4 regions of the Nocardia bhagyanarayanae genome follow, and region 4 is predicted to be linked to each of the others. Evidence: riboswitches for the same ligand, from Rfam matches in the RefSeq annotation. Region 4 holds a riboswitch; each other region holds the start of a gene.
The links. Region 4 has a riboswitch for S-adenosylmethionine ahead of FB390_RS03945 (aminotransferase class V-fold PLP-dependent enzyme). Riboswitches for the same ligand answer to the same signal wherever they lie in the genome.
Positions count from the first base shown of each region.

Region 1: another riboswitch for S-adenosylmethionine. It lies ahead of FB390_RS00985 (bifunctional o-acetylhomoserine/o-acetylserine sulfhydrylase); the one in region 4 lies ahead of FB390_RS03945 (aminotransferase class V-fold PLP-dependent enzyme).
Region 2: another riboswitch for S-adenosylmethionine. It lies ahead of FB390_RS07900 (rhodanese-like domain-containing protein); the one in region 4 lies ahead of FB390_RS03945 (aminotransferase class V-fold PLP-dependent enzyme).
Region 3: another riboswitch for S-adenosylmethionine. It lies ahead of FB390_RS30190 (amino acid ABC transporter permease); the one in region 4 lies ahead of FB390_RS03945 (aminotransferase class V-fold PLP-dependent enzyme).

Region 1 covers NZ_VFPG01000001.1:228,188-235,422, reverse strand. The annotation lists gene FB390_RS01005 (DUF3017 domain-containing protein) at 220-465, shown strand; gene FB390_RS01000 (nitroreductase family protein) at 524-1,165, opposite strand; gene FB390_RS00995 (winged helix-turn-helix transcriptional regulator) at 1,235-1,612, shown strand; gene metX (homoserine O-acetyltransferase MetX) at 1,686-2,831, opposite strand; gene FB390_RS00985 (bifunctional o-acetylhomoserine/o-acetylserine sulfhydrylase) at 2,828-4,156, opposite strand; SAM riboswitch class IV at 4,242-4,352, opposite strand; gene FB390_RS00980 (TetR/AcrR family transcriptional regulator) at 4,405-5,151, opposite strand; gene FB390_RS00975 (MFS transporter) at 5,290-6,783, shown strand; gene FB390_RS00970 (NADP-dependent isocitrate dehydrogenase) at 7,135-7,235, shown strand, end outside.
Region 2 covers NZ_VFPG01000001.1:1,889,924-1,897,158, reverse strand. The annotation lists gene FB390_RS07920 (glycosyltransferase 87 family protein) at 1-375, opposite strand, end outside; gene FB390_RS07915 (amidohydrolase family protein) at 478-1,347, opposite strand; gene FB390_RS07910 (FAD-dependent oxidoreductase) at 1,451-2,842, opposite strand; gene FB390_RS07905 (Rv0361 family membrane protein) at 3,208-3,657, shown strand; SAM riboswitch class IV at 3,693-3,808, shown strand; gene FB390_RS07900 (rhodanese-like domain-containing protein) at 3,824-4,240, shown strand; gene FB390_RS07895 (O-succinylhomoserine sulfhydrylase) at 4,237-5,451, shown strand; gene FB390_RS34130 (hypothetical protein) at 5,505-6,029, opposite strand; gene FB390_RS07885 (DUF456 domain-containing protein) at 6,605-7,087, opposite strand.
Region 3 covers NZ_VFPG01000002.1:750,057-757,291, reverse strand. The annotation lists gene FB390_RS30200 (glycosyltransferase family 2 protein) at 1-297, shown strand, start outside; gene FB390_RS30195 (hypothetical protein) at 368-1,099, opposite strand; SAM riboswitch class I at 1,401-1,495, shown strand; gene FB390_RS30190 (amino acid ABC transporter permease) at 1,940-2,812, shown strand; gene FB390_RS30185 (amino acid ABC transporter ATP-binding protein) at 2,809-3,582, shown strand; gene FB390_RS30180 (ABC transporter substrate-binding protein) at 3,603-4,562, shown strand; gene FB390_RS30175 (GNAT family N-acetyltransferase) at 4,567-5,085, shown strand; gene FB390_RS30170 (LLM class flavin-dependent oxidoreductase) at 5,082-6,161, shown strand; gene FB390_RS30165 (ABC transporter substrate-binding protein) at 6,158-7,235, shown strand, end outside.
Region 4 covers NZ_VFPG01000001.1:991,690-998,924, forward strand. The annotation lists gene FB390_RS03930 (YbaK/EbsC family protein) at 1-122, shown strand, start outside; gene FB390_RS03935 (flavin reductase family protein) at 222-773, shown strand; gene FB390_RS03940 (Uma2 family endonuclease) at 780-1,379, opposite strand; gene FB390_RS03945 (aminotransferase class V-fold PLP-dependent enzyme) at 1,461-2,780, opposite strand; SAM riboswitch class IV at 2,828-2,941, opposite strand; gene FB390_RS03950 (LysE family translocator) at 3,041-3,670, shown strand; gene FB390_RS03955 (Pls/PosA family non-ribosomal peptide synthetase) at 3,900-7,235, shown strand, end outside.

The sequences.
Region 1 (7,235 bases), 760 kb from region 4:
CCGGCGAAACCGAGTTCTCCGGGCACGAGTCGAAGGGCGGCGCCGGAGTCCGGCCGAGCGGCCCGTGGGGAATGCGGCGGCGGGTCAGGCCGGTGCGATGGGGTGCGGGTCGGTGGGGGCGCGTCTGCAAGAATCGGTGCCGTGACGGATCTCGACGCGTCCGCTGGACGACACGCAGGCGGTAGTCGTGCCGCGCAGTTCCTGCGCTGTCACCTGCCGATGGTGGTCGTCGTGCTCGTCGTCGTGGTCGCGGTGGTCTTCGTCGCGTCGGATCGGTGGCGGCGCGGTGCGCTGTTCTTCGGTGGGGCGACGTTGTTGGCGGCGGCCTTCCGGCTCTGCCTGCCGACCGCGCGGGTCGGGCTGCTCGCGGTGCGCAGCAAGCCGTTCGACGTGGGCGCGCTGAGTTTGCTCGGCTCCGCCATCGTCTTCCTCGCCGCCACCATCAACACGCTCGGCGTCGGCTGAGGCCGACGCATCGCGCACCGGACCCGTGCGCCGGGTCGGGTGCGCGTGAGTCCTCCGCTCAGGCTGGATATCGTTCGCTGAAGACGGTCCGGTCGCGTTCGCGGCGGCCGGGATGCGGCACCGCCGCCGCGGGGTAGCCGACCGCCACCATCACCGCGATGGCCAGATCGTCCCGATCATCGATGCCGATGGCCTCCTTGACCAGCTCGGGATCCCAGCCGTTCATCGGCGCCGAGGCCAGCCCGAGGCTGGCCGCCGCGAGCATCACGTACGTCGCGGCGATCATCGCGTTCTTCACGGCGTTCTCCCTGAGCAGTCCACGCTGCTCCAGTGCGTGGAATTCGGCTCGGGACTCGAACGAGGCCAGGAATTCGGCGTTCCACGCGCCGTTGCGCCCGGCCAACTCCGCGATGTCGCCATTGCCCGCCCGCCAGGCAGCCGGGTCGGCGACGAAGACCAGCATCACCGGCGCCTCGAGCGGTTGTGGCTGCCCGAAAGCCGCCTCGGACAGTGCTTTTCGACCGGCATCGCTTGTCACCACCACGATCGACCGGTCCTGCATGTTCCAGGCGCTCGGGGCCTGCACCGCGAGATCGAGCAGTTCGTCGAGGAGTTCCGTGGCGATCGGGGTCGGCCGATAGTGGCGGACCGTGCGACGGATTCGGATGGCGTCGGGAACCGAAAGTGCCTGTGCGTTCATGATTCTCACTATCGGAGAGCGACGCACTATTGGGAAGAAGGCACTTTTGGGTTCGTTACACTCGGAGGAGTGCGTACGATTCACGAGGCCAGTGGGCTGCCCGCCGATATCTACTCCGCGAAGTGCCCCACACGGCAGGTGCTCGACCATGTCGCGGGCAAATGGACGGTGCTGATCGTCGACGCGCTCGCCGAGGGCACGTTGCGCTACACCGACCTGCGACGCCGCATCGAAGGAATCTCCCAGAAGATGCTGACGCAGACCCTGCGTCAGCTCGAGGCCGATGGATTCGTCACGCGCACAGTGCATCCCACCGTCCCACCGCGTGTCGACTACACGCTCACCGAGCTGGGCCACAGCCTGCGCGTCCCCATCGCGGCCCTGCGCGACTGGATCGAGACCAATATCAACCGCATCGAGGATGCCCGCCGCCGCGCGGGCGCTTGACGAGGGGCGCACCGGCGGTTCCATCGTCTCTCCGCCGTCGCGGACACGCAGCGGGGCGACAGCGGTGGACGCGTCAGCGGTTCTCGCGTGCCAACCGCATGGTCTCGATGAGCAACTTCGAAACCGCCGCCGCCTCGGTCAGGAACCCGTCGTGCCCGTCACGCGAATGCACCACTTCCAGCCGGGCGCAGCCGGGTAGCGCGTCGGCCAGTTCCTGCTGCGTGCGCAACGGGTAGAGCCGGTCGGAGTCCACGCCGCCGACCACGCAGGGCACCGGCGTCGCGGCGAGCGCGGCCTCGATACCGCCGCGTCCGCGCCCGACGTCGTGCCGGTTCATCGCCTCGGTGAGCAGCACGTAGGTGGCGGGATCGAAACGCTTGCACAGCTTTTCGGCCTGGTGGTCCAGGTAGCTCTGCACCGCGTAGCGCCCGCCGCGCCACGGATCCTCCGAGCCCTGGGCGTGGTTCTCGAAGCGGTGGTCGAGTTCGCCCTCGGTGCGGTAGGTCAGGTGCGCGATGCGGCGCGCGATGCCCATGCCGGTCATCGGTGCGCGACCGGTGTCGTGGTAGTCGCCGCCCTGCCAGTCCGGGTCGGCCTTGATGGCGGCGATCTGGGTGGTCTGGGTGCCGATCTGGTCGGCGGTGGCGCGCGCGCCGACGGCCAGCACCAGCGCCGCCGCGACCCGTTCGGGCGCACCGATCATCCACTCCAGCACCCGCATGCCGCCCATCGATCCGCCGACGACGGCGGCCAGCCGCTCGATGCCGAGCAGATCCAGCAGGGCGGCCTCGGCGCTCACCTGATCGCGGATGGAGATCTCCGGGAAACGCGAGCCCCACGGCTTGCCGTCCGGCGCGAGCGACGACGGTCCGGTGCTGCCCTTACAGCCGCCGAGCACGTTGGTCGCGATCACACACCATTCGTCGGTGTCCACCGGCGCGCCCGGCCCGACCATGCCCTCCCACCAGCCGGGCTGGGCGTGGATGTCGTCGGGTGTGCCGACGACGTGCGAGTCACCGGTCAGAGCGTGCTCGACGAGCACCACATTGTCCAGGGCCGGGGACAGTTCGCCCCACCGCTGCACGGCGAGGTGCACGTTCGGGATCACCGCGCCGCTTTCCAGCCGCACGTCCCCGATGGCGATGACGCCCGGCCGTCCGTCCGGCGGCGGCAGCAGGCCGACGCCGGACTCGATGCTCTGATCGGCGCTCACGGTCACGTCGTCGCCGCCGTGAATCCGGCGCGCAGATCGGCCAGAATGTCGTCGATTCCCTCGATGCCCACGGCGAGGCGGACCAGCCCCGGGGTGACGCCGGAGGCGAGCTGTTGCTCGGGCGTGAGTTGGGAGTGCGTCGTCGATGCCGGATGGATCACCAGGGAACGCACATCCCCGATGTTGGCCACGTGGCTGTGCAGGACCAACGCGTCCACGAACTTCTTGCCCGCGTCGACGCCGCCGCGCAGCTCGAACGAGACGATCGCGCCGGTCCCCTTCGGCGCCAGTCGCTTGGCCCGCTCGTGCCAAGGCGAGCTGGGCAGTCCCGCGTAGTGGACCGATTCGACGGCCGGATGCTCGGCCAAGAACTCGGCGACCGCCTGCGCGTTGGCGACGTGGCGCTCGATGCGCAGGCTCAGCGTCTCGATGCCCTGCGCGATGAGGAAGGCGTTGAACGGTGAGACCGCCGCGCCCAGATCGCGGAGCAGCTGCACACGGGCCTTCAGCGCGTAGGCGGGCGCGCCCAGGTCGGCGAAGACCGCGCCGTGGTAGCTCGGGTCCGGGGTGGTGAAGCCGGGGTAGCGCGGCTCGCCCTTGTCGTCGCGGACGGTCCAGTCGAACTTTCCGCCGTCGACGATCGCGCCGGCGATGGCCGCGCCGTGCCCGCCCAGGTACTTGGTGGCCGAGTGCACCACGATGTCGGCGCCGTGCGCCAGCGGCTGGATCAGGTAAGGGGTCGCGACGGTGTTGTCCACGATCAGCGGGATCCCCGCGGCGTGCGCGACCTCGGCGATACCGGGGATGTCGAACACGGCACTGCTGGGATTGGCGATGGTCTCGCCGAAGAACGCCTTGGTGTTGGGCCGGATCGCGGCGCGCCACTGGTCGAGATCGTCCGGGTCCTCGACGAACGAGACCTCGATGCCGAGCTTGGGCAGCGAGTAGTGGAAGAGGTTGTAGGTGCCGCCGTACAGGTGCGGGCTGGACACGATGTGGTCGCCCGCCGAAGCCAGGTTCAGGATCGCGTAGGTCTCCGCGGCCTGCCCGGAGGCGAGCAGCAGCGCGGCGACACCGCCTTCCAGCGCGGCGATGCGCTGCTCGACCACGTCCTGGGTCGGGTTCATGATGCGGGTGTAGATGTTGCCCGGCTCGGCCAGCCCGAACAGCGCCGCCGCGTGGTCGGTGTCGCGGAAGGCGTAGGAAGTGGTCTGGTAGATCGGCAGGGCGCGGGCGCCGGTGCTCGGATCGGGGGCTTGGCCCGCATGCACCTGCTTGGTCTCGAAGGACCAACGGGCAGGATCGAACTCGGCCGCGACGGGGTCGGTCATGTCATGCTCCACAAGAGTTGTTCGCCGGACTAACGAGATCGGTGATGCGGTCTATCCAGGACAACACATTTCCGGGAACCTCCTGACAGCGCGCTTGCCCTCGACCTTCGAGGGCCCGGTCATCACCCGGAGCACCCCACCGCTGCTGGAGGGTTGCCGTCCAGCGAGCCGGGGCTTGGCGCTGGCACTCATGACCTGACGGACATGGTAGCTGGCGGGCGGCCAATGACCGAAATTCGTAGCCGATCTCACTCCGCCGATTCGGCCACCGGTTCCGTACAGACCCGCATGAACTCCGCGTACGCGTCGAGCAACGTCGCCCGCGCCGCGCGCACCGCGGTCTCCGGATCGCCGTCCACGATCAGCTCGCCGTGCACGTCCATCGCGAGATGACACAGCATCTGCCAGGTCGAGACGATCAATCGCACGCTCAGCGCCCCTTGTGTGGTGCCGAGACGTTCGGCGAGCACCGCGGTGATCGCGTCGGACTTGCTGTCGGCGAACTCCAGCGCGCGGCTGTTGACGGAGGGACTGTCGCGCACGACCCGTTGCATCTGCTGGAACCTGCAGAACGACACCGCCGAGTTCTCGGACGCCGCGTCGTCGATCACCTGGAGATAGGCGTTGCACAGCGCGTGCAGCTGGTTGCCGTTCGGCGGCTGTTCTCGCAACTTGTCGGCAACCATCTGACCGAAGTCGAGGATGGGCGCGAGGACGATGTCCTCCTTGGTTTCGAAATACCGGTTGACGGTGCGCGGCGAGACGTCGGCCGCGTTCGCGATCTGCTCGACCGTGGTCGCGTCGAAGCCTTGGGCGTCGCACAGTTCGAGCGCGACGTTCATGATGCGCAATCTCGTCTGCTGCTTCTTGCGCTCGCGCAGCCCGAGGGGCGCGGTGTTCTCGCGGTCCGCGTGCCCGCCGGGCTCGGGCGGGATGTCCTGCCTGGTAGCCGCGGCTTCCTGCGTCGTGTCCGCCGACGTCGATGAGTCGAGCATCTCCCCACTGTAACTCAGACGGTCGGTCATCTGTCATGATCCGGCAAATGTCTGATTGCGACATTTTTCTATTGACGCCAAATGTCTGTCAGTGACAGGATTGGCCGCACGCGCACTTCCGAACGACGAGGAGACAAGGTGAGCGAGATATCGACAGCGGTGCACGCGCCGGGCGACCGGCGCGACTCGGCCCGCTGGCTGGCGCTCGGCGTAATCGGCCTGGCCCAGCTGATGGTGGTCCTCGACGCGACCATCGTGACCATCGCGCTGCCGTTCGCGCAGCGTGACCTCGGCATCAGCGAGGGCGACAAGCAGTGGGCCCTCACGGCGTACACGCTGATCTTCGGCGGCCTGCTGCTGCTCGGCGGCCGCCTTGCCGACTACCTCGGCCGCCGCAGGATCTTCCTGGTCGGCCTCGTCGGCTTCGCGGCCGCTTCGGCGCTCGCGGGTCTGGCGCAGAACGGCGCCCAGCTCTTCGCGGGCCGCGGCTTGCAAGGCGCCTTCGCAGCGCTGCTCGCACCCGCCGCGCTCGCACTGGTCTCGGTGACGTTCACCGAGGCGAAGGAGCGGGCCCGCGCCTTCGCGGTGTTCGCGGGCATCTCCGCGGGCGGCGCCGCCATCGGCCTGATCGCGGGCGGCGCGCTCACCGAATACGCGTCCTGGCGGTGGACCCTGCTGGTCAACACCCCCATCGCGATTCTCGCGTTCGTCGGCGCGCTCGCGTTCGTCATCAAGGACGTGCCCGCGCCGCGTACCGGCGGCTACGACGTGCCCGGCGCCGTCACGGTGACGGCGGGCTTGATCGCCATCGTGTACGGCTTCAGCCGCGCCGCCGATCACGGCTGGACCTCGGGCGGCACCCTCGCGCTGCTCGTCGCCGGGCTCGCGCTGCTCGTCGCGTTCGTCGCCATCGAGCGTCGTTCGGCGAATCCGCTGTTGCCCCTGCGCATCCCGGGGGAGAGCAACCGTGGCGGCGCGCTGCTCGCCGCACTGCTGATCCCCATCGCGATGTTCGCGATGTTCCTGTTCCTGAGCTTCTACTTCCAGGTCACGCTCGGCTACTCGCCGCTGAAGGCGGGCGTCGCGTTCCTGCCGTTCCCCGTGGGCATCGCGGTGTCGGCGGGCATCACCAGCGCGCTGCTGCCCAAGCTCGGACCGCGTCCGCTGATGATCGCGGGCGCCGCGCTCGGCGTGGTCGGGTTGCTCTGGCTCGCGCAGCTGAGCTACGGCGACAGCTATGCCGCCGGTGTGCTGCCCGCCCAGCTGCTGATCGCGCTCGGCATGGGACCGCTGTTCGTCGGCATGCAGGCGGTGGCGCTGCACCGGGTGGACGAGGCCGACGCCGGTGTCGCCAGCGCGTTGCTCAACGCCGCCCAGCAGGTCGGCGGCGCGGTCGGCACCGCGCTGCTCACCACCATCTCGGTGCAGGCGGCCAAGGACTACCTCGCCGACAATCCGACGGTCGACGATCTGGCCGCTCGCGCCGCCATCTACAGCTACGACGTCGCGTTCTACGTCGGCGCGGGCTTCTTCCTCGCCGCGATCCCGGTGATCGCGCTGATGATCAAGGCCAAGCCGACGGACTTCGCCGAGGACGCGGAGGAGAGCCTTCGCGTCCCGCTCGCGGTCTGAGCAACACCGGATACGGCCCGCGCATCGAAGGTGCGCGGGCCGTATCGCGCGTCCGGTCGCCGTTCGGTTCCCGCGCAGGTCGGAGCGCTCGACTTGCCCGGGATGACATGATGGAGAAAGTGGTTGGGATCACTCGTGGGGCTACTCGTGGGTAACCGTCTTGGAGTCCGCACAGTGGGCCCTCCCCGCGCGGTGAGATCGTCGGCAGCAGTACGCTTGTCTTGCTTGCACCACACGTCCCGCAAACAACGCGGTACATATACGTTGTCTGTTGAACAGCTGGGGTCCGCTCACAAGCGTGTTCGCCTGGCCGTGCAATAAGGGCACCATCCTAGGAGGACACGAAGATCCATGTCCAAGATCAAGGTTGAAGGCACCGTCGTCGAACTCGACGGTGATGAGATGACCCGGATCATCTGGCAGTTCATCAAGGACAAGCTGATCCACCCGTA
Region 2 (7,235 bases), 900 kb from region 4:
CGTCAGCCAGGTCGGGCTGAGGAATTCCCAGGGTATGAGGTTGGTCGGCAGGAAGACGATCGCCGAGAACGGCGTGTAGGTGTACAGCAGCCCGCGCAGGGTGGGTTCGGAGTAGAGCGGCTGGTCGTGCAGGATGCGCCAAGCGCCGTCGCGATAGACGTGCACGTCGAGCCCGCCGACCAGAATGCCCGCCTTGTCCAGCCACGGATCGACGGTGGTGAAGAGCAGCGTCACCGCGGTGATCGCGCAGGCGAGCAGGAGGAGAAGAGTCGCGTTGCTCCGCGGGAACTCCAGGGGCGGCGCGCTCGGGGTACGTTCTGTTCGCCGCGACGGGAAGTACCTACCGAGTCGCAGCCACTCGTTGCCAAACCTCATCGACCTCGACGATATCGGCTCGTCGGCTCGATGGTGTCGGCGGATGCGGACGCACTTGCGCCGCAGCGCAATTCGACGCGCGGCTTTATCCGGAGCTACAACTCACTCGATCGCCCGGAACGGAATGGTGTCCGCCGGTGCGGCTTTCGGCAGTTCGTCGCGGCGCAGCGGCAACGTCGGCTGCTCGGTGCGGTGCAACGGCAACGTCGGGGCGGGATCCTCCTCCGCGCGCTCCCTGGCGGGGAGCCGGTAGAAGGCGCGGGCGTTGTCCTCCAGGACCGCGTACATGTCGACGCCGACGACATCGCAGATCAGGTCGACGTCGGAGTCGCGGAAGGGGCGTCCGGCGCGGGTACCGGGCAGATCGGTGCCGAACATCAGCGCCTGTGGGTTCACGGCGTGGATGCGGCGCAAGGTGTCGGCGACGTTCATCGCGACCCGCCCGAATCCGGTCGCCTTCACCCGGGCGCCGCGGTCGACGAGGTCGAGCAGGAACGGCAGCCCCTCCTCGGACATCCCGAGATGATCGACCGACAGGGCGGGCAGCTTGGAGATCACCGGCTGCAAGGAGGCCAGCATCTGGCCGTCCATGTACAGCTCGACGTGCCAGCCCGCCAGCTCGTGGGCACGCAGGGCCTGCAACGTCATCTGGGTGATGTCGGCGGCGGCGCGCTTGAGGTTGAAGCGCAGCGCGCGCACGCCGACGCGGTCGAGTTCGAGGATCTCCTCGTCCGAGGCGTCCAGGTCGAGCCGGGTGACACCGACCCACCCTTCACCGAGCTCGGCGAGCGCCGCCTTCAGGTAGGTCTGATCGGTCCCCTGGAACGACGCGCTGACCACGGCGCCACCGCCGACATCGAAGCGGGACATGCGCTTTCGATAATCGGCGATGGTGTACGGGTCGGGCAGGTAGCCCTCGTTCTCGATCAGCGGAAACCGCGGATCGATGATGTGGACATGGGCATCGAACACTTGTACAGAATGCCTCGAGATCTCTTCGCTGTCGCATCCGCTCGCGGCTACCGGGCGGTCGGTAAAGCGAAAGAGGGGCGCTCGTCGGCGCCCCTCTTCGTGATCACACTTTGTGCGGCTCGCTGGCGCGGAGCATGTCCTCGCGCTCGACGACCTTGACCCGCTCGCGACCCTCGGGCTCGCCGAGCGCGCGCTCGTGCGCGTCCAGGCGGTACCAGCCCGCCCAGGTGGTGAACGGAATGCCCTTGCCCTCGAGGAACTCGGTGACGGCCTGCGGGTCCGGGTTCTCGGCCGGGGCGAAGCCGGGGGCGTCGTCGAGCAGGCAGGCGATGGTCTCGTTGGCGTCGCCCTTGGTGTGGCCGATGAGGCCGACCGGGCCGCGCTTGATCCAGCCGGTCACGTAGGTGGCGGGCATGTAGCGCGCCGGACCGTCGGCGTTCTCGTCGGCGATGACGCGGCCCGCCTCGTTGGGCACGGTGCCCGCCTGGTCGTCGAACGGCAGCTGGTTGATGTTCTGCGACAGGTAGCCGACGGCGCGGTAGACCGCCTGCACGTCCCAGTCCTTGAACACGCCGGTGCCCTTGACGTTGCCGGTGCCGTCGAGCTGGGTGCGCTCGGTGCGCAGACCGACGACCTTGCCGTTCTCGTCGCCGAGCACCTCGGCCGGGGACTCGAAGAAGTGCAGGAACAGCTTGTGCGGACGGTTGCCCTGGTCGCGGATGGCCCACTGCTCGAGAGTGTTGGCGACCATGTCGACCTGCTTGGAGTGCCGCCGCGCGGCCTCCGAGCCCTCGTCGTAGTCGATGTCCTCCGGATCCACGATGACCTCGATGGTCGGCGAATGATCCAGCTCGCGCAGCTCCAGCGGGGTGAACTTCGCCTGCGCCGGACCGCGCCGCCCGAACACGTGCACCTCGACGGCCTTGTTCTGCTTGAGGCCCTCGTAGACGTTCGGCGGGATCTCGGTCGGCAGCAGCTCGTCACCGGTCTTGGCCAGCACGCGCGCCACGTCCAGCGCCACGTTGCCCACACCGAGCACCGCGACCTTCTCCGCGTCCAGCGGCCACGAGCGCGACACGTCCGGGTGCCCGTCGTACCAGGACACGAAGTCCGCCGCACCGTAGGAGCCGTCCAGGTCGATGCCCGGGATCGGCAGCGCGCGGTCGGCGTTGGCGCCGGTGGAGAAGATCACCGCGTCGTAGAAGCGACGCAGGTCGTCCAGGGTGATGTCGGTGCCGTAGTCGATGTTGCCGAGCAGACGCACCTGCTCCTTGTCGAGCACCTTGTGCAGGGCGGTGATGATGCCCTTGATCCGCGGATGGTCCGGCGCGACGCCGTAGCGGATCAACCCGAACGGCGCGGGCATGCGCTCGTAGAGGTCGATGCTCACATCGGCATCGGACTTCATCAACGCGTCGGCGGCGTAGATCCCGGCCGGTCCTGCGCCCACGATCGCGATGCGGAGCGGGCGAGTCGCTGCACTCTGTTCGGTCATCTCTTACGCGCACCCTTATGGTCGAAACGTTCAATGGCGTCCGTCTTAGCTTAGGCTAAGTTGACGGACCGCTTGTTTGCACCCGGCGCCACGAGCTCTGGTGATGCTGGCTCGTGGCTCCCACGGTCCCCAGATCGCTACGACGGTGAACTGCCATATGGCTATGGCAGCAGGTCTCGGTCTCGCGATTCTATCGGTGCTGCCGGTTGTCGCCCGCGCCGGTGCGGTGAACTGGCTGTATGCCCGCCTTCGCGGGCTCGACGCCGGACGGGCCCGCTTCCCACGATAGCGGGGCGGAGCGCGCCGCTGTTCGGCGCGCGGGGGCCGGGCGTCGGATACCCCCGCCGACCAGGGATGATCGATCCATGACCGAGCAGAAGTCCCCCGACGAAGGCGAACCGATCGAGGTCGATCAGACCGACAAGCGCTCCATCGCGCCGTTCCTTGCCGCGGCCGTGCTGGCCGTCATCGTGCTGGTGGCCATCGCGCTCGGCGGCGTGCTCTCCCCCGCTGAGAAAAATGTCACAGAGGCGGAGAAGATCGCGGGCGCCGTCGGCAACTTCGTCGAGGGCGCCAACAACACCGATATGGTGCCGCCACCTGGTACCGGCTGCCCCGATTTCGACCCCGCCAAATCGCCGTTGGCCGGGCAGGAAGGCACCGGTAAGGCAATCGAACTCATAGCCGTCACCGATCAGACGCTCAACGGCGACCGGGCCAAGGCCACGGTGACCACCAAGGTCGACGGCAAGGAGTACACCGCGACCTGGAACCTCACCCGCACGGACGACAAATGGCTCGTCTGCAATGTTTGACACGGTGACCTCGGTGCAGGCAATCTCAGTCCCTAGGTCATGAGAACCAGCGCCAAGCCCCGGCTCAGCTGGTCGGCAACCCTCCTCCGCGGTGGGGTGCTCCGGGTGACGACCTGGCCGCGCACCGAAACAGGTGCGGCAAGTGCGGATTCACAGGAGGTTCGAGATGAGTTACGCCGGTGACATCACCCCGCAGCAGGCGTGGGAGGTGTTGCGCGACAACCCCGCCGCCGTCTTGGTCGACGTGCGCACCGAAGCGGAATGGCGCTTCGTCGGAGTGCCCGACACCAGTTCGATCGAGCGCCCCACCGTGCTGATCGAGTGGGTGGACGGCACCGGCGCGCCCAACCCGCAGTTCGCCGAGCAGCTGAGCAAGGCACTGGAGGGTCGCGACGCGGAGGCGCCCGTCGTCTTCTTGTGTCGCTCCGGCCAGCGCTCCGCGCACGCGGCGACCGTCGCCACCCGGCTCGGCATCGAGCCCTCCTACAACGTGATCGAGGGCTTCGAGGGCTCGCTCGACGCGGCCGGCCATCGCGGCGCCACCGGCTGGCGCGCCACCGGGCTGCCGTGGAGGCAGTCGTGATCACCGGCGGCGCGTTCGACAAGCCGCTGCCAGAGGGCGTCGGACCGGCCACCCTCGGCGTGCGCGGCGGCCTGCGCCGCTCCGGTTTCGAGGAGACCGCCGAGGCGCTGTATCTCACCTCCGGCTTCGTCTACGAGAGCGCGGAGGCGGCCGAAGCGGCGTTCACCGGCGAGGTGGAGCACTTCGTCTACTCCCGTTACGGCAACCCGACGGTCGCCATGTTCGAGGAGCGGATCCGGTTGCTCGACGGCGCGGAGGCGGCGTTCGCGACCGCCAGCGGCATGTCGGCGGTGTTCACGGCACTCGGCGCGCTGCTCGGCGCGGGCGATCGGCTGGTGGCCGCGCGCAGCCTGTTCGGCTCGTGCTTCGTGGTGTGCAACGAGATCCTGCCGCGCTGGGGCGTGGAAACGGTGTTCGTCGACGGTGAAGACCTCGACCAGTGGGAGCAGGCACTCTCGGTGCCGACCACGGCGGTGTTCTTCGAGACCCCGGCCAACCCGATGCAGACGCTCGTCGACGTGCGCCGGGTGACCGAGCTCGCGCACGCCGCAGGCGCGAAAGTGGTGCTGGACAACGTCTTCGCGACTCCGCTGTTGCAGAAGGGCTTCGAGCTCGGCGCCGACGTCATCGTCTACTCGGGCACCAAGCACATCGACGGCCAGGGCCGCGTCCTCGGCGGCGCCATCCTCGGCTCCCAGGAGTACATCGACGGTCCGGTGAAGACGCTCATGCGCCACACCGGCCCCGCGCTGAGCCCGTTCAACGCGTGGACCCTGCTCAAGGGCCTGGAGACGATGCCGCTGCGGGTGCGCCACAGCACCGAGTCCGCGCTGCGGATCGCGCGATACCTGGAGACCAACGAATCGGTCAGCTGGGTGAAATACCCGTTCCTGGAATCGCATCCGCAGTACGACCTGGCCCGCAGCCAGATGTCGGGCGGCGGAACCGTGGTCACCTTCGAGCTGAACGCACCGGCCGACGAAGCCAAGAAGCGCGCCTTCGAGGTGCTGAACCGGTTGCGTGTCGTCGACATCTCCAACAACCTCGGCGACTCCAAGACCCTGATCACCCACCCGGCCACGACGACCCACCGCGCCATGGGCCCGGAGGGTCGCGCCACCATCGGCCTCTCCGACGGGGTTGTCCGCATCTCCGTCGGCCTCGAGGACGTGGAAGATCTGCTCGCCGACCTCGATCACGCCCTTAGCTGAGTCCTCCCGCGCCCCGCACGGCGACGACAACGCTGCGCGGGGCGCGAGAACGGCTACGGCACGAAAACTTCCGCGGTCGCAGGGATGGAGGGGCGGTCGGTTCGCACGGTGAGCTGAACCCGTCCGGGGCCGGTGTCCGCGAGGACGATGGTCGGGCTGAGACGCTGCCCGGCGGGGACGAAGCGGCTGGCGCTGCCGCGCTGGCCGGTGTCCAGGTTGTGCCAGTCGACCACCGCGGTGACGTCGCAGGCGAGCAATTGCGGACCCCACGTGCCGATCGGAGAGAATCCCGGGATGAGGCGCACGACAACCGCGTGTGCCGCACCGGGAGCCTCGGCGTACTCGTAGAGCGGTCCGTCGAAGGCGGTGCCGCCGACCGAGAACATGCCGACGCACACACCGTTGCCGAGTGTGAAGACCGGAGCGAGGTTGAAACTGTTCTGCGCGCACGAGCGAGGCTCGACATTCGACCACCCGAGCTGACAGGGGCCGGGGTCGGCTTGGGCGGGCGCTGCGGCGACGGACAAGCCCGCGCCGAGGAGGGCGGCGGCAGCCAGGTAGTGCATCGTGCGCTTCATGCGTACTCCGTTCATTCGATGGACGGTGATCTACGAGCTGTGTTGCGATACCGGCGCTTTGATCCTGCCGGGGTTGTTCAGCGGCCGACCGACGGCCTCTATCGCGTCAGTCGGTCGAGCGACCAGGTCTGTTACCCACCTGGCTAGGGCATGGGTACCCGATTGTGGTGCGCCTCACCGTAGAACGCCTGCCAGGGCTCGAATTCGACTGTCGCAGCTATAAATCGCATCTCAGGCGAACGACGGTCGCCGGAGGTGCCCCTCTCTTTTGGGATGCGACCAGGTCACACGCCTCGCATACCCGCACGCAAGCGCCGCCAGGACTCCACCCTCGCACGCTCGCTGCGCCCACCGAGCGCGTCCATGGCCGATGATGCCGAGAATCACCCGGCGTCATCGGCCGGGCACTCATGGCCGGCGTCTTCGGCACTACTCCGCCAGTACTCTGTTGCGACGGCGTCCCTGCGCTCGAGCAGCAGGTCGGCGATGCTCGCCATAACTGGCGGAAAGCCTGCCTCGGCGGTTCGACGCAACCACGACTCCGCTTCGGCGGCCTCACCCGGCGAAGAGCCGAGCTACGCGACGAGGGCGCCGGTGATCCAGGTGGCGGTGGCCAAGAGGGCGCCGAAAAGTTCGATCAGCATGGAGAGGCCGACGCCCTTCAGGGCGTGTTTGGTTGCCTGCCAGGCGGGTTGGTTCTGGCCCAGGCGTTGGAGTTCGGAGAGGTAGACGCCGAGCACGAAGCCGACGAACAGGCCGACGACCGGGATGACGAAGAAGCCGACGATGCCGAGCACCGCGCCCAGGAACAGCGCGCGGTTGGAGACTCCCGCGTCCTTCATCTTGCGGCCGGGCCAGGTGTACTTGATGACCCCGGAGAGCACCAGGAAGACCGTGCTGATCGCGAAAACGGTCCACGCCGTCGCCCCGCCGGTAATGATCGCCCAGGCCAGGATTACGCCGAAGACCAGGATCACCCCGGGCAAGATCGGGATGATGATGCCGAGCAAGCCCACCAAGATCAGCAGGCCGATGAGGAGTTCGCCCCCGACGCTCACGCCGCGGTCCCCCGCTCCAGCGTGCGCGTGATGCGCTGACACACGAGTCGCTCCCGCATACTGCGGCCTCGTCGGCGCCCGGCTGCCGCATGCGCGTGGCGCGCTGACACATGGTTCGCTCGGTCCACCGCTGGTTCCTCCCGTTGAG
Region 3 (7,235 bases), on a different contig from region 4:
GCCGCCGCCGTGGGAACCGCCCTGGCACTCGGTTATTGGCTCCCTCCGCTGGCCGCGCTGTTCGGCAGCGGGCCGACCCGCCGCACCGGCGCGCTCGGCTACGCCGCCGCCGTCACCGGCCGCCTGCTGGCCCGCTCCCTCGAATCCGGCGGCCCCCTCCACCGCGCCGACGCGCTCGCGGCACTGGCCCATCCCCTATCGATCGCCGCCTATCAACGCCTGGTCCTCCGCTCACACCGCGCGAAAAGCCGTGGGGCACTTCGCTGGAAGGGCCGCGCGCTGCCCGAGGTCCGCTGAGCAGGGGCACGCAGCGAAACGACACCGGCTCGGTCGGTGGACCGAGCCGGTGTCGTCGATGGCCTGGGTCTTACGGGACCGAGGTGATACCGACCGTCGGCAGGAAGAAGCAGGACTGTTTGCCGTTGTCGACGGTGCCGAAGACCGCGGCGAGGACGGTGCCCTTGCCGGTGTCGACGGGGACCGCGCGGATGCCGCCGACAGGGAGCGCGGCGAAGAAGAAGTCCTGGACGGCGCGTTCGGCGTGCGGGCGCAGGTCGGCGGGGACCTCGGCGGGGATCATGGCGCGGAAGATGTCGGCGAGCGGGCCCATTTTGGTGAGGCCGCTGCGGCCGTTGCTGACATTCAGCCAGGCCACTTGCATACCCGCGGTAGTGCGGCTGTCCGCGTCGAGGCCGTAGGGCACGAAGGTGAACATGGTCTGGCCGGACTTCACGGCCGTCAGATCCAGACCGGGAATGGACACCGTGGTCTTGGGCCACGGTCCCGGCATCGCGCCCGCGACGGCGGGCACGAGACCGAAGGTGCTGCCGTTGCCGCAGAACGCCGCGGCGGTCGGGTACAGGAACGGGTCCATCCCGAATCCGCGCAGCGCCTCCACGGTGGACTGGTAGGCGCCGAGCAGGTCGCCCGGCGCGGCGGCCTGCTGTTTGCCCGCCAGTTCGGTGGCGGCCGGGGGTGCGGCGGGGGCGGGCGCCGCCACGGCGGGGGCGCAGACGCCGAAAGCCAGTGCGACCGAACCGGTCGCGGCGGCGGTGAGAGTGGTGAAGCGGCGCAACAGGGTCACAGCGGTGCTCCTCATCGTCGGCACGGTGAGGACACGGTACTCCGGCAAACCCGCTCAGCAGCCATTTCGGCAATCGGCAAGTTTTCGGCGCGTCGGCTTGCACCCGCATTTCAGAGCGACGACACGAGTGAGCACCCCGCGGCGGGCGGCCGCTCGGCGCGGGAACCGACCGGCCGACCCGCGCAATGATCATCCGTCGCACCGACCGACGCCAGGGCTGCGCTCACCCTGATTCCTAACCTTGTCCGGCACATGCCCTGCTCCGCATGATGATTCGGCTCGACCCTGCTGCGCCCGGAGCGGACCGGGGTCCGCAACACCATCCAGAGCGACCGAGAGACCTGGCTCGCCGACGTCGCAGCAACCCCCCGGACGACCGGGTGCGGGTGCTTCCGCCAGGAACGATGGAGGACCGAATGATCTGCCCACACCGCGGCGCCCGCCGGACCCGACGCCACGCCGAGACCTGCCGCCCAACCCCAGCCAGCTGTCCGCGCTGATCCAGCGCCAGACCGTGCACCCGTCGCTGGCCGGGTGCGGTGACCAGCGCGTCGCGCGGTCGCGTTCGATTCTCCCGAAGGGCCCGAAATGAGTGCGTCCCTCGCATCCGATGCGGCGGCCGCGGATGACGCCGATCCGCCCGGCACAGCCGACAGCCCCGTCGCAGCCGCACACCGACCCGGCGCGATTGCCGACCAACCCGGCTCTGCCGCACGCCGATCCGCCGCGGACGCAGACGAACCCGGCACAGCCGCCGACCAACTTCAGTCGGCGGCACTTCAACCGAACGGAGCCGCGAACACAACCAGCGACCGAACCCCCAGGGTCGCACGCACCTACCACCCGTGGCGCTGGGTGATCAGCGCCGCCGCGTTGATCCTGCTCGCCCAGTTCGCGCACGGCCTGGTCACCAATCCCGGCTGGGACTGGCCGACGTTCGCGAAGTACTTCACCGCGCGATCGGTGCTGACGGCGCTGCGGGTGACGCTGGAACTGACGCTGTGGGGCACCGCGCTCGGCTTCCTCATCGGCACCCTGCTCGCCGTGGCGCGGCTGTCGAACAATCCGGTGCTGCGGGTGATCGCGTGGGTCTACATCTGGGCGTTCCGCTCCATTCCGATGATCGTGCAGCTGCTGTTCTGGTTCAACATCGCCTACCTGTATCGGACTCTCTCGCTGGGGATTCCGTTCGGACCGGCGTTCCTCACCTTCGAGGTCAACGGTGTGATCACCGGATTCACCGCCGCCGTGATCGGTCTCGCGCTGCACCAGGCCGCGTATTCGGCCGAGATCATTCGCGCCGGGCTCGTTTCGGTCGATCCTGGTCAGCTGGAAGCCGCGGCGGCGCTGGGTATACCGCGCTGGCGGCAGTTCCGCACGATCGTCGTGCCGCAGGCGATGCGCTCGATCCTGCCGAACGCGACCAACGAGGTGATCAGCCTGTTCAAAGGCACCTCGATCGTCTCGGTGATGGCGATCGCCGAACTCTTCTACCAGGTGCAGGTGATCTACGGCCGCAACGGCCGGGTGGTGCCGCTGCTCATGGTGGCGACGGTCTGGTACATCCTGCTGACCACGATTCTCACGGTGGCGCAGTACTACATCGAGCGCCACTACGCCAAGGGCGCCCAGCGCACCCCGACACCGACGCCGCTCCAAGAACTGCGGCGCAGGGTCCGCGAGATCGCCGAGCTCGGTTCCGCCGCGCCTCGGGGAGCGACCCGATGACCGCGCTCGAGACGCCCGCCGTGCGAGTCACCGGCGTGCGAAAGTCCTTCGGTCGCACCGAGATCTTGCACGGCATCGATCTGACGGTGCGCGCGGGCGAGGTGGTCGCGGTGATCGGCCCGTCCGGTTCCGGCAAGTCGACGCTACTTCGGGTGCTCAACCACCTCGAGCCGGTCGACGCGGGCACCGTGCACATCGATGGCGAACTGATCGGCTACCGCCTGCGGCGCGACGTCTTGTATCCGCTGCCGGATCGCGTGGTCCGTGAACAGCGTTCTCGCATCGGTTTCGTGTTCCAGCAGTTCAATCTCTTCCCGCATCTGACGGTGCTGGACAACGTCACCCTCGCACCGGTGGCGGCCCAGCGCAGGGACCGCCGCGAGGTCGAGCGCGAGGCGAAGGCGCTGCTCGAGCGCGTCGGCATCGGCGAACTCGCCGACGCCTACCCGCGCAGGCTGTCCGGCGGGCAGCAGCAGCGGGTGGCGATCGCCAGGGCGCTGGCCGTGCGGCCGCGAGTGATCCTCTTCGACGAGCCGACCTCGGCGCTGGATCCGGAGTTGGTCGGCGAGGTGCTGGACGTGATCCGCGATCTGGCCGAGGACGGCACCGCGCTGGTGATCGTCACGCACGAAATCGGTTTCGCCCGGGAGGTCGCCGACACGGTGGTGTTCCTCGACGCGGGCGTGATCGTCGAACAGGGCCCGCCCGCCGAGGTCCTGGACAACCCGAACCATCCGCGCACCCGCGCCTTTCTGTCCCGAGTCCGATGAGCGTCACGAACAGGTTCCCGATGAGATTCCCCGCCATGGTCACCGCCCTCGCCGCGGCCGCGCTGCTGGTCACCGCGTGTGCCACCGACCCCGACGAAGACCTCCAGGTCTCCTCCGACGGCACGGTCGCCTTCGACCTGTCGCCCGAGCAGTCCGGACGCGTCCGCGCGGACAAGGTCGACGCCATCGCCGCCGAGGTACCGCAGACCATCCGTGACCGAGGGACCTTGGTGGTGACCGGCGCGTCGGGCACCGCGCCGCCGCTGCGCTTCTACGCCACCGACGACAAGACGGTGGTCGGCTCCGAGGTCGACTTCGCATCGCTGGTCGCCGACATCCTGGGGCTGAAACTGGTCGCGAGCGTGGCGGATTGGTCGCAGAACTTCGTGCGCGTCGACTCCGGCGAAGTGGACGCCTTCATCTCGAACGTGACCGTCACCGAGGAGCGCAAGGAGAAATACGACTTCGCGACCTACCGGCACGACAACGTCGCGCTGGAGGTGCCCGCCGCGAGCGAGCTCCAGTACCAGGACCGGAAGAGCCTGGCGGGCAAGCGGATCGGCGTCGGCACCGGAACCAACCAGGAACAGCTGCTGGTGAAGTGGAACGAGCAGAACCGCGCCGAGGGGCTGCCCGCCATCGAGATCGCCTACTACGACAAGACCAGCGACTACTATCTCGCCCTCGCCTCGCAGCGGCTCGACGGCTATCTCGGCCCGAATCCGACCGCGATCTACCACGTGAGCACGGCGAACCAGACCAAGATCGTGGCGACCTTCTCCGGCGCGGGCGAGGCGCTGCAAGGCGAGATCGGTGTGCTGACGAAGAAGAACAACGGTCTGATCGGCCCGGTGCAGAAGGCCCTGCGGCACGCGCTCGAGTCCGGGCTCTATCAGCGGGTCATCGACCGCTGGGGACTGCGGACCGAGGCCGTCACCGAATCGCGGATCAATCCGCCCGGTCTACCGAAGCAGCGGTGACCCGATGACACGGGGACTCTCGACGATCCGCCGGGCGCACTGGGTCGCCCAAGACGATCCGCTTGCCGCGCCGCTGCTCGCCGAGCTGGCGCTCGAGTACAGCAGCCGCTACGGCCGGACTCCCGGCGAGGTGCACACCGATCTGCGCGGCTATCCGGCCGCGCACTTCGCACCGCCGGAGGGCGGGTTGCTCGTGGTCACGCAGGACGGCGAGCCGGTGGCGGGCGGCGCTTTTCAGCAGTTCGACGCGACGACCGCCGAGCTGAAGCGGATCTGGACCGCGCGGGAGCACCGCAGGCGTGGTCTCGGCCGATTCGTGTTGGAGCGGTTGGAGGCCGAGATCGCCGCCCGGGGCTACCGGCGCGTCTATCTGACGACCGGACCGCGCCAGCCCGAGGCGGTCGGCCTGTACCTGGCGGCCGGGTACCTCGCCCTCTACGACCCCGCGCTGCCCGCGGAAGTGGTCGGCCCGCACCCGTTCGAAAAGTTTCTCGACCTCGGCGAATGGGAGGCGACGGCATGAAGTTCCTGTTGTTCACGCTGGTGACGCGGGTGCCCGATCCGCGGACCGGTGTGCTGCCCGACACCAGGCAGCGATTGCGGTCGGTGGTCGAACAGGCCAGGCTCGCCGAGGATCTCGGCTACGACGGATTCGCCGTCGGTGAGCGGCACGAGGATCCGTTCCTGTCCGCCGCACCGCCGGTGATCCTCTCCCACATCGCGGCCATCACCTCGCGCATCACGCTGTTCACGGCGGTGACGACGCTGAGCCTGCTCGACCCGGTGCGGGCCTTCGAGGACTACTCGACGCTGGACAACCTCTCCGGCGGGCGCCTCGAGCTGATCATCGGCAAGGGCAACGGCGCGGCGCAGGCCGAGCTGTTCCACGTCACCACCGAGGATCAGTGGGAGCGCAATCGCGAAGGCTACGAACTGTTCCGGGCGCTGTGGGCGAGCGACAGCGTCACCTGGTCGGGACGGTTCCGTCCGCCGCTGGATCGGGCCAAGGCGCTGCCGCGCCCGTTCCAGCCGCGGATCCGGATCTGGCACGGCAGCGCCACCAGCCGCGATTCGGTGGAACTCGCCGCGCGCCACGGTGACCCGCTGTTCTCGGCCAATGTCACCAATCCGATCGAGCCCTACGCCGAACTGGTGCGCCACTACCGGGAGCGGTGGGAGCACTACGGCCACGATCCGGCCGAGGCGCTGGTCGGCGCCGGTACGGCGGGCTTCCACGTGGCGCGCACCTCGCAGCAGGCGCTGACCGCATACCGGCCGATCTTCGAGGCGCGGCTGGCGCTGAGCCGAAAGCTCGGTCTACCCATCGTCTTCGAGACACTCGACGATTTCGTCGCGCGCAGTTCGGCGTTGATCGGCAGCCCGGAACAGATCGTGGACAAGGTCGGCCGCCAGCACGAACGGTTCGGCCACGAGGTCATTCACCTGTCCGCCGAGCGCGACGGTCGCGGCGTTGCCGAACACCGCGAAAGTCTCGAACTCTTCCAAGCCGAGGTGGCGCCGGAACTGCGCCGCCGAATTCCCAGCAGGCCGTTGGCGGCAAGCACCGCACACAGCGAACTCATTGGAGTGACATCGTGATCCGAACCCGTCGTCGAATTCTCGCGCTGGTCGGCGCGCTCGCCGCGACGAGCGCCTTGGCCGCCTGCGGCAGCGATTCGAGCGCGCCGGGCGGCGACGCGGGCCCGCCCCGGCCGGGCGGCACGCTGCGCTACGGGTTGTCCCAGGCGCCGACCTGCTCGGATCCGGCGCAGGCCGGCACCAACCAGACCCTCTATGTGGCACGGCAGATCGTCGATTCGCTCACCGACCAGGATCCGCAGACCGGTCGGATCGAACCCTGGCTGGCGCGCAGCTGGGAAATCAGTCCGGACGCAAAGGTGTTCACCTTCCACCTCGCCGACGGCGTCACGTTCAGCGACGGCACCCCGCTCACCGCGGACTCGGTGCGCAATACTTTCGACTCGGTGCAGCGGCTCGGCGCGGTGAAGTCGCCGCTCGGCGCCAGCTATCTCACCAACTACGTGGGCACCACCGTCGTCGACCGGCTGACGGCGCGCGTGGAGTTCAGTCGGCCCAATGCCCAGTTCTTGCAGGCCTCCTCGACCACGCAGCTGGGCATTCTCGCCGACGCGACGACCGCGAAGCCCGCCGAACAGCGCTGCCTCGGCGACAACATCGGCAGCGGACCGTTCACCTACGCGGGCTGGCGACAAGATCAGTCCGCGACGCTGGCCAAGCGCATCGGATACCACTGGGGATCGGCGGTGTTCGCGCACCGAGGCGAGGCCTACCTGGACGGGATCGAGTTCACGGTGGTGCCCGAATCCGGGGTTCGTACCGGCAGTCTCGTGTCCGGTCAGCTCGACGCGATCAGCGACGCGCTGCCGCAGGACGTGCCGCAGCTGGAAGCCGCGGGTGCGCGCCTGCTCACCACGGTCAACCCCGGCGTGCCGTTCGGCCTCCAGGCCAACGTGACCCGTGGCCCGCTGCGCGATCCCGCGGTGCGCAAGGCGCTGTTGCCTGCCATCGATCGGAAGCAGTTGGTGGACACCGTCCTCGGCCCGCAGTTCAACGCTGCTTCCGGTCCGCTGGCCAGCACCACACCCGGCTTCCAGGACTTCTCGGCGCGACTGGCCTACGACCCGGCCGCGG
Region 4 (7,235 bases):
ACAACGCGTTGGCCAGGCACCAGGAGTTGTGGGCGGCGGGCGGGCATCCGAACACGCTGTTCCGCACGTCCTTTCGCGAGTTGGTGCGGATCACCGCGGGGCTTCCGATCGATGTGGACTGAATCTCACACCGCCGCGTGAGCTGCGGGTTCCCCGGGCGAACGGCAATCGAACAACAATCGCCGGGCCCGGAGCGGGCGAATCGGGCGTACTTTCGTCATGTGACCGAAGCACCGCAGCCGCACACCGGCGTCCGGATCCCCGACGACCTGAGCGGCATCACCGCCGAGCAGTACCGCGCGTCCATGCGTCACTATCCGGCGGGCGTCACCGTGGTCACGCTCTCCTGCCCGAAGGGACCGGTCGGCTTCACCGCGACCTCGTTCGCCTCGCTCTCGCTCGAACCGCCGCTGGTGTCGTTCAACATCGCGCACACCTCGTCAAGCATGGCCGCGATGCTCGACGCCGATTCCGTGGTCATCCACTTCCTCGGCGAACACCAGCAGCACATCGCCAAGCGCTTCTCCCGCTCCGCCGAGGAACGCTTCACCGACCGCTCCCTGTGGACCACCCTGGACACCGGCGAACCCGTCCTGCACGGCACCCCCATCTGGGTCCGCGCCGTCGTCCAGCAACTGATCCCCATCGGCGACCACACCTTCGTCGTCGGCCTGGTCACCCGCGTCCACGACAACACCGACGAAGAGCCCGCCGCCGCCCCGCTGCTCTACTACAACGGCCGCTACCACCGCCCGTCCTCCTTGGAGGACTGAGGGAGCTCAGGAGCCGTCCAGCTCCTTGAACGCGACCTCCATCGGGAACGGGCCGGTCAACCGCAGCGCGTCCTGATGGGTTTCGGCGAGCCGATAGGTCCGGCTCGCCCAGTCCAAGCGATACTCCTGAACGATCTTGACGCGGCGCTCGGCGTCGAGGTGCACCACGAGGTAGATCGGAATGCCCTCGTGCGCGTATTCCGCTCGTTCGTCGACGGTGTCGGTGTACTCCGATCCCGGTGAGACGACCTCCACGACCAGCAGTGCGTCTGCGGTGGTGAGCTTGCGGTCCTCCTCGACGCACCGATGCAGCACCACGTCGGGCCTGCGGAAGGAGAACCCGGGACTGCCCGGCCTGCCCTTGACGTAGTGCATCTCGAAATCGGTGACGACGCCGGTGCACGGTTCGGCGGGACGCGCCTGCTCCAGAGCGTTGGCCAGCCGCCTGGCCACATTGTTGTGCTGGAAACTACCGCTGGGGCAGAAGATGACGTGACCGTCGACCACCTCGATCTGCCGCTGCACGTCCTCCGGCAGCGCGTCGTAGCCTGCCTCGGTGATGAGCAGCGCCCCTGGATCGGTCGCCCACGCAGGCAGAATGCTCATCGGTCCACCTCCGAGTCGGGAACGGTCTCGCCGATAGTATCCCGCCGCCACCGCCCCCGACCGGCCGCGAAGCCCGGTGACTCAGGCGATGAGGCAGGGGGTGGCGCCGGAGGTTTGGGTGGCGGTGAAGGGGCGGGTTTCGGGGGTGGGGTTCCAGAGGCCGTCGGTTCGGGCGTAGTTCCAGGAGGGGCCGCGGTGGACCAGGGTGGCGACGGCGTCGACGAGGCGGTCGATGTCGGCGGAGGTGGTGCCGAGGCCGATGCTGGCGCGCAGCGCGGCGTCGAGGCCGAGGCGGGCGAGCAGGGGGTGGGCGCAGAAGCGACCGTCGCGGACGCCGATGGCGTGTTCGGCGGAGAGGTAGGCGGCGACGTGGCCGGGCGCGAAGCCCGCGACGGTGAACGCCACGATGCCGACGGAATCGGGACTGTCAGACCAGATGCGCAGCGTCTCGACGCCCGGGATGGCGCACAGCCCGTCGCGCAGGCGGTCGGCGAGCAGGCGTTCGTGGGCGGCCAACTCGTCCGGATCGATGGCGGCGAGCGCGTCACAGGCGGCGGCGATCGCGGCAGCGCCGAGCACGTTCGGCGACCCGGCCTCGTGCCGCTGCGGCGCGGGCGCCCACTCGGCGCCCTCGGTGCTCACCGCGCGCACCGCACCTCCGCCCGCGAGATAGGGCTCGGCCCGATCCAGCCAGTCGCGGCGGCCGACCAGCACGCCGGAACCGAACGGCGCGTACAGCTTGTGGCCCGAGAAGGCGAGGTAGTCGATCCCGCTCTCCCGCAGGCTGATTCGCCGGTGCGGAGCGAGCTGGGCCGCGTCGACCAGGATGCGCGCCCCGCACTGGTGCGCGATGTCGGCGAGCCGCTCCAGCGGCAGCACCTCCCCGGTGACGTTCGACGCCCCCGTGACCGCGAGCAGTGCGGCGGGCTTGCTGCACAGCTCCGCCACCAGCAACCGGATGGTCTCGGCGACGGTGTCGGCGGCGCGCACCACGCGGCGTCCGTGCCGCGTCCACGGCAGGAAATTGGCGTGATGCTCGATGTCGAGCACCACGGTGTCACCCGGCACGCAAGACGCGAGCAGGTTCAGCGAGTCGGTGGTGTTGCGGGTGAACACCACGACTTGGTCGTCGGCGGCGTCGAGGAAACGGGCGACCGAGCCGCGCGCGGCCTCGTAGCACTCGGTGGAGATGCGCGAGGCGTAGCCCGCGCCGCGGTGCACGCTGGCGTAGTACGGCAGCAGCCGCTGAATCCGGTCGGTGACCTGGGCCAGCGCCGGCGCGCTCGCGGCGTAGTCGAAGTTGGCGTAGGTGCGGGTTCCGCCCTGCACGAGCGGCACCGGCAGCTCGTCACCCGACACGCGGGCGAGGGCGGCACAGGTCTGGTCCACAACAGCGGTCATCACGTAATCCCGTCGGCTCAGGGACTCGACGATCGATTGTGTTTTCGAGTCCGCGCTTGCCGCGCCCGATCGGGCGGCGGCCCGGTCGTCACCCGGAGCACCCCACCGCGGAGGAGGGTTGCCGACCAGCTAGCCGGGGCTTAGCGCTGGCACTCATGACCTATTCCGAGGTTGGCAGACCGCACGCGAGTCTGTCAACCTCCGGATTTCGCGGCCGAAAGTCGGTTGCGCCGCCGCGGGAACTGCGCTGCACTCGTTGGGTGACGCCCTCGCTGCTGCTCAGCTTCGTCGGACTGTGCGTCCTGCTTTCCTTGACGCCGGGGCCGGATTCGTTTCTGGTGCTGCGCTTTTCGATCGTGGACGCCCGTCCCGGCATCGCCGCGGCGGTGGGCTCGGCGCTCGGCGGCCTGGTGTGGGCGGTAGTGGTGGCCGCGGGCGTCGCGGCGCTGCTGGAGCAATCCGCGACCGCGTATCGCGCGCTGAAGATCGTCGGCGGAATCTACTTGGTGTACTTGGGAATTCGCACGCTCATCGAACTGCGCAAGCGGCGGGCGCAGGCCGAGGCCGAATTCGATTCCGGCAGCGGGAAAGCGCCATCGGTTCGCTCGGCGTTCACGGCGGGTGTCGTCTCGTGTCTCTTCAACCCGAAGGTCGGCCTGTTCTACCTGGCCGTCCTGCCCCAGTTCCTGACCGAGGTCACCTTCCTGAACACGCTCGCGCTCGGCGCGATCGAATGCACCGTCGCCGCCGTGGAGATGATCCTGCTCGCCCTGCTCGCCGCCCGCGCGGTGGCGTTCCTGCGCAGCCCGAAGGTCCGCGATCGGCTCGAGCAGGCCAGCGCCGGGATACTCACCGCGCTGGGCCTCGGCACCGCGGCCTCGGCGACCTGACAGGCGCTGCCGCCGAAAACCGGCCGGAGCGAATGCGGAAGTACGCCTGACGCCCCCGATCAGCCTGCCGAGGCTCGCGGATCGACATCACACCGCGGCCCGGGCGATTTCACCGATACCGCGGGTACCGTGGTCAGTTGGTCACCGTGGTGTTTGCCAATCGGTAACCCTCATGTGAAACAACCATCGGGAAACGCAAGGCAGGTCTATGAGAGGTGGGCCGGACGTGATGCTCCAGCCGCAGGTCGACACCGCGGTGGGCGCCAGCCCGACGACCGGGCAGTCGTTGTCCGACCCCCTGCTACGCGGCGCGGCGGCGCCCCCGCCGCGCACCCTGGTCGACATCCTGACCGCTACCGCCCGTGCCCATCCGGACGCGCACGCCATCGATGACGGCGAGATCCTGATCACGTATCGCGAGCTGCTCACCGCGGTGGAGGCGCGAGCGGCCGAGCTGGCCGAGGCGGGAGTCCGCGCGGGCGACCGGGTCGGCGTCCGAATGCCCTCCGGGAGTGGCGATCTCTACATCACGATCCTGGCCGTGCTGTGGGCGGGCGCCGCGTACGTCCCGGTCGACGCCGACGATCCCGACGAGCGGGCCCGGCTGGTGTTCGGCGAAGCGCGGGTCAGCGCCGTAGTCACCGCCGACGGCATCCGCGTCGCCGACGAAACATCTTCCGCCGCAACAGCACTCACGACCGAAGTGGAGACGGACGGCGAAGCCACCGATTCCGGTCACCGGTTCCCGACTCCCGAAGACGACGCCTGGATCATCTTCACCTCCGGCTCCACCGGCACGCCGAAGGGCGTCGCGGTCACCCACCGCAACGCCGCCGCCTTCGTCGACGCCGAGGCGCGACTCTTCCTGCGCGACGCGCCCATCGGTCCCGGTGACCGTGTACTCGCCGGTCTCTCGGTCGCCTTCGACGCCTCCTGCGAGGAGATGTGGCTGGCTTGGCGGCACGGCGCCTGCCTGGTGCCCGCGCCGCGCGCGCTGGTGCGCACCGGCGCCGACCTCGGCCCCTGGCTGGTCCGTCGCGAGATCAGCATCGTCTCGACGGTGCCGACGTTGGCCGCGACCTGGCCCGCCGAGGCGCTGGAACCGGTCCGGCTGTTGATCTTCGGCGGCGAGGCGGTGCCGCCGGAACTCGCCGAACGCCTTGCGGGCGACGAGGATTCGGGCCGCGAGTTGTGGAACACCTACGGCCCCACCGAGGCGACGGTTGTGGCGTGCGCGGCCCTGCTCACCGGCGAGCCGCCGATTCGCATCGGATTGCCTTTGGACGGCTGGGATCTGGCCGTGATCGACGCGCGGGGCAACCCGGTCGGCGAGGGCGAATCGGGTGAACTCGTCATCGGCGGCGTCGGACTCGGCCGCTACCTCGATCCGGCCAAGGACGCTGAGAAGTACGCGCCGCTGCCCGCACTCGGCTGGGAACGCGCCTACCGCAGCGGCGATCTGGTCCGCAACGAGAGCGCCGGGCTCGTCTTCCTGGGCCGCGCCGACGATCAGATCAAGCTCGGCGGCCGTCGCATCGAACTCGGCGAGATCGACAACGCGCTCCAGCATCTGCCTGGCGTCACGGGAGCGGCCGCCGCGATCCGGACGACCAAGGCGGGCAACAAGATCCTGGTCGGCTACCTCACCGGCCCGGACGGCGACTTCGACGTGCACGCCGCTCGCGAACTGCTCGCCGGCCAGCTGCCCGCACCGCTGGTGCCGCGCCTTGCGGTGGTCGGCGAGCTGCCCACCCGCACCTCGGGCAAGGTCGACCGCGACGCGCTGCCCTGGCCGCTGCCCGAGACCAAGCCCGCCGACGCCGACATGTCCCCCACCGCGCGCTGGGTCGCCGGGCTCTGGGACGCCATCCTCGGCGCCGAGGCGACCGGTCCCGACGCCGACTTCTTCGACCTCGGCGGCGGGTCGCTGGCTGCCGCCCAGCTGGTCACCGCGCTGCGCGAGCGCTACCCACGGATCGCCGTGGCCGATCTCTACGACCATCCGCGCCTCGGCGCGCTCGCCGATCTGCTCGACGCCAGCGCCCCCGCCGCCGCGGTCGAGGAACGCACGGTGCGCCCCACCCCGCGCGCGGCACAGTGGGTTCAGGTGCTCGCCACCGTGCCGCTGACCACCCTGACCGGCTTGCAGTGGCTCACTTGGCTGGCCATCGTCGGCAATATCGCGGCGTGGTCGGGATCGCTGCCCTGGCTGCCTCGGCTGTCCTGGTGGTGGGCGCTGATCGCGTTCCTGCTCTTCATCTCGCCGCCCGGCCGGATGGCGCTGTGCGTGGCCGGGTCGCGCGTGCTGTTGCGCGGCATCGCGCCCGGCAGCTATCCGCGCGGCGGCTCCGTGCACCTGCGCCTGTGGGCCGCGGTGCGGCTGTCCGAGGCGAGCGGCGCCGAGAATCTTTCCGGCGCACCGTGGATGGTGCCCTTCGCGCGGGCGCTCGGCGCGCGCATCGGCAAAGGTGTCGACCTGCACACGTTGCCGCCGGTGACCGGGATGCTCGAACTGGGCGACGGGTGCAGCGTGGAACCGGAGGTCGATCTCTCCGGCTACTGGATCGACGGCGACCTCGTGCACATCGGACCGATCAGCATCGGCCCCGGCGCGGTGGTCGGCGCGCGCTCGATCCTGCTGCCGGGTACCAGGATCGGTAAGAACGCCGAGATCGCGCCGGGTTCCGCGGTCTCGGGGAAGGTCAAGGCCGAACAGGAATGGGCGGGGTCCCCGGCCGTGAAGGTCGGCCGCGCCAGGCATCGTTGGCCCGCGCACACGCCACCGCGCGCCCGGCACTGGGTCCCGATCTTCGGCATCACCTCGATGGCGCTCGCCGCCCTCCCGATCCTCGGCCTCGGCGCGGGCGGCGCGTTCCTGGCCTGGTGGATCCGGGACACCACGACGCTCACCGCCGCGCTCGGCCGCGCCTTCGCCGTGCTGCCGGTGGCCGTGCTGCTCGTGCTCGGCGTGTACGCCGCGGCGACCGTCGTCCTGGTGCGCCTGTTCGCCATCGGCCTGACCGAGGGCCACCATCCGGTGCGCAGCCGCGTCGGCTGGCAGGCCTGGGCCACCGAACGGCTGCTCGATTCGGCGCGCACCTTCCTGTTCCCGCTCTACGCCAGCCTGCTGACGCCGTTGTGGCTGCGTCTGCTCGGCGCGAAGGTCGGCAAGCACGTCGAGGCGTCGACCGTGCTGCTGCTGCCGAAGTTCACCACCGTCGCCGACGGCGCCTTCCTCGCCGACGACACCATGGTCGCCGGTTACGAACTCGGCGGCGGCTGGCTGCGCATCGGCGAGGCCAAGGTCGGCAAGCGCGCGTTCCTCGGCAACTCGGGTATGACCGCGCCCGGCCGCCGGGTACCGAAGAACGGGCTGGTCGCCGTGCTCTCGGCCGCGCCGTCCAAGGCGAAGGCGGGGTCTTCGTGGCTCGGTAGCCCGCCCGTGCGCCTGCGCCGCGCCTCCGAAACAGCGGATGCTCGCCGCACTTTCGATCCGCCGCGGCGGCTGCGCGTCGCGCGGGCGATCGTCGAGACGTGCAGGCTGATCCCGGTGCTCGTCACCTTC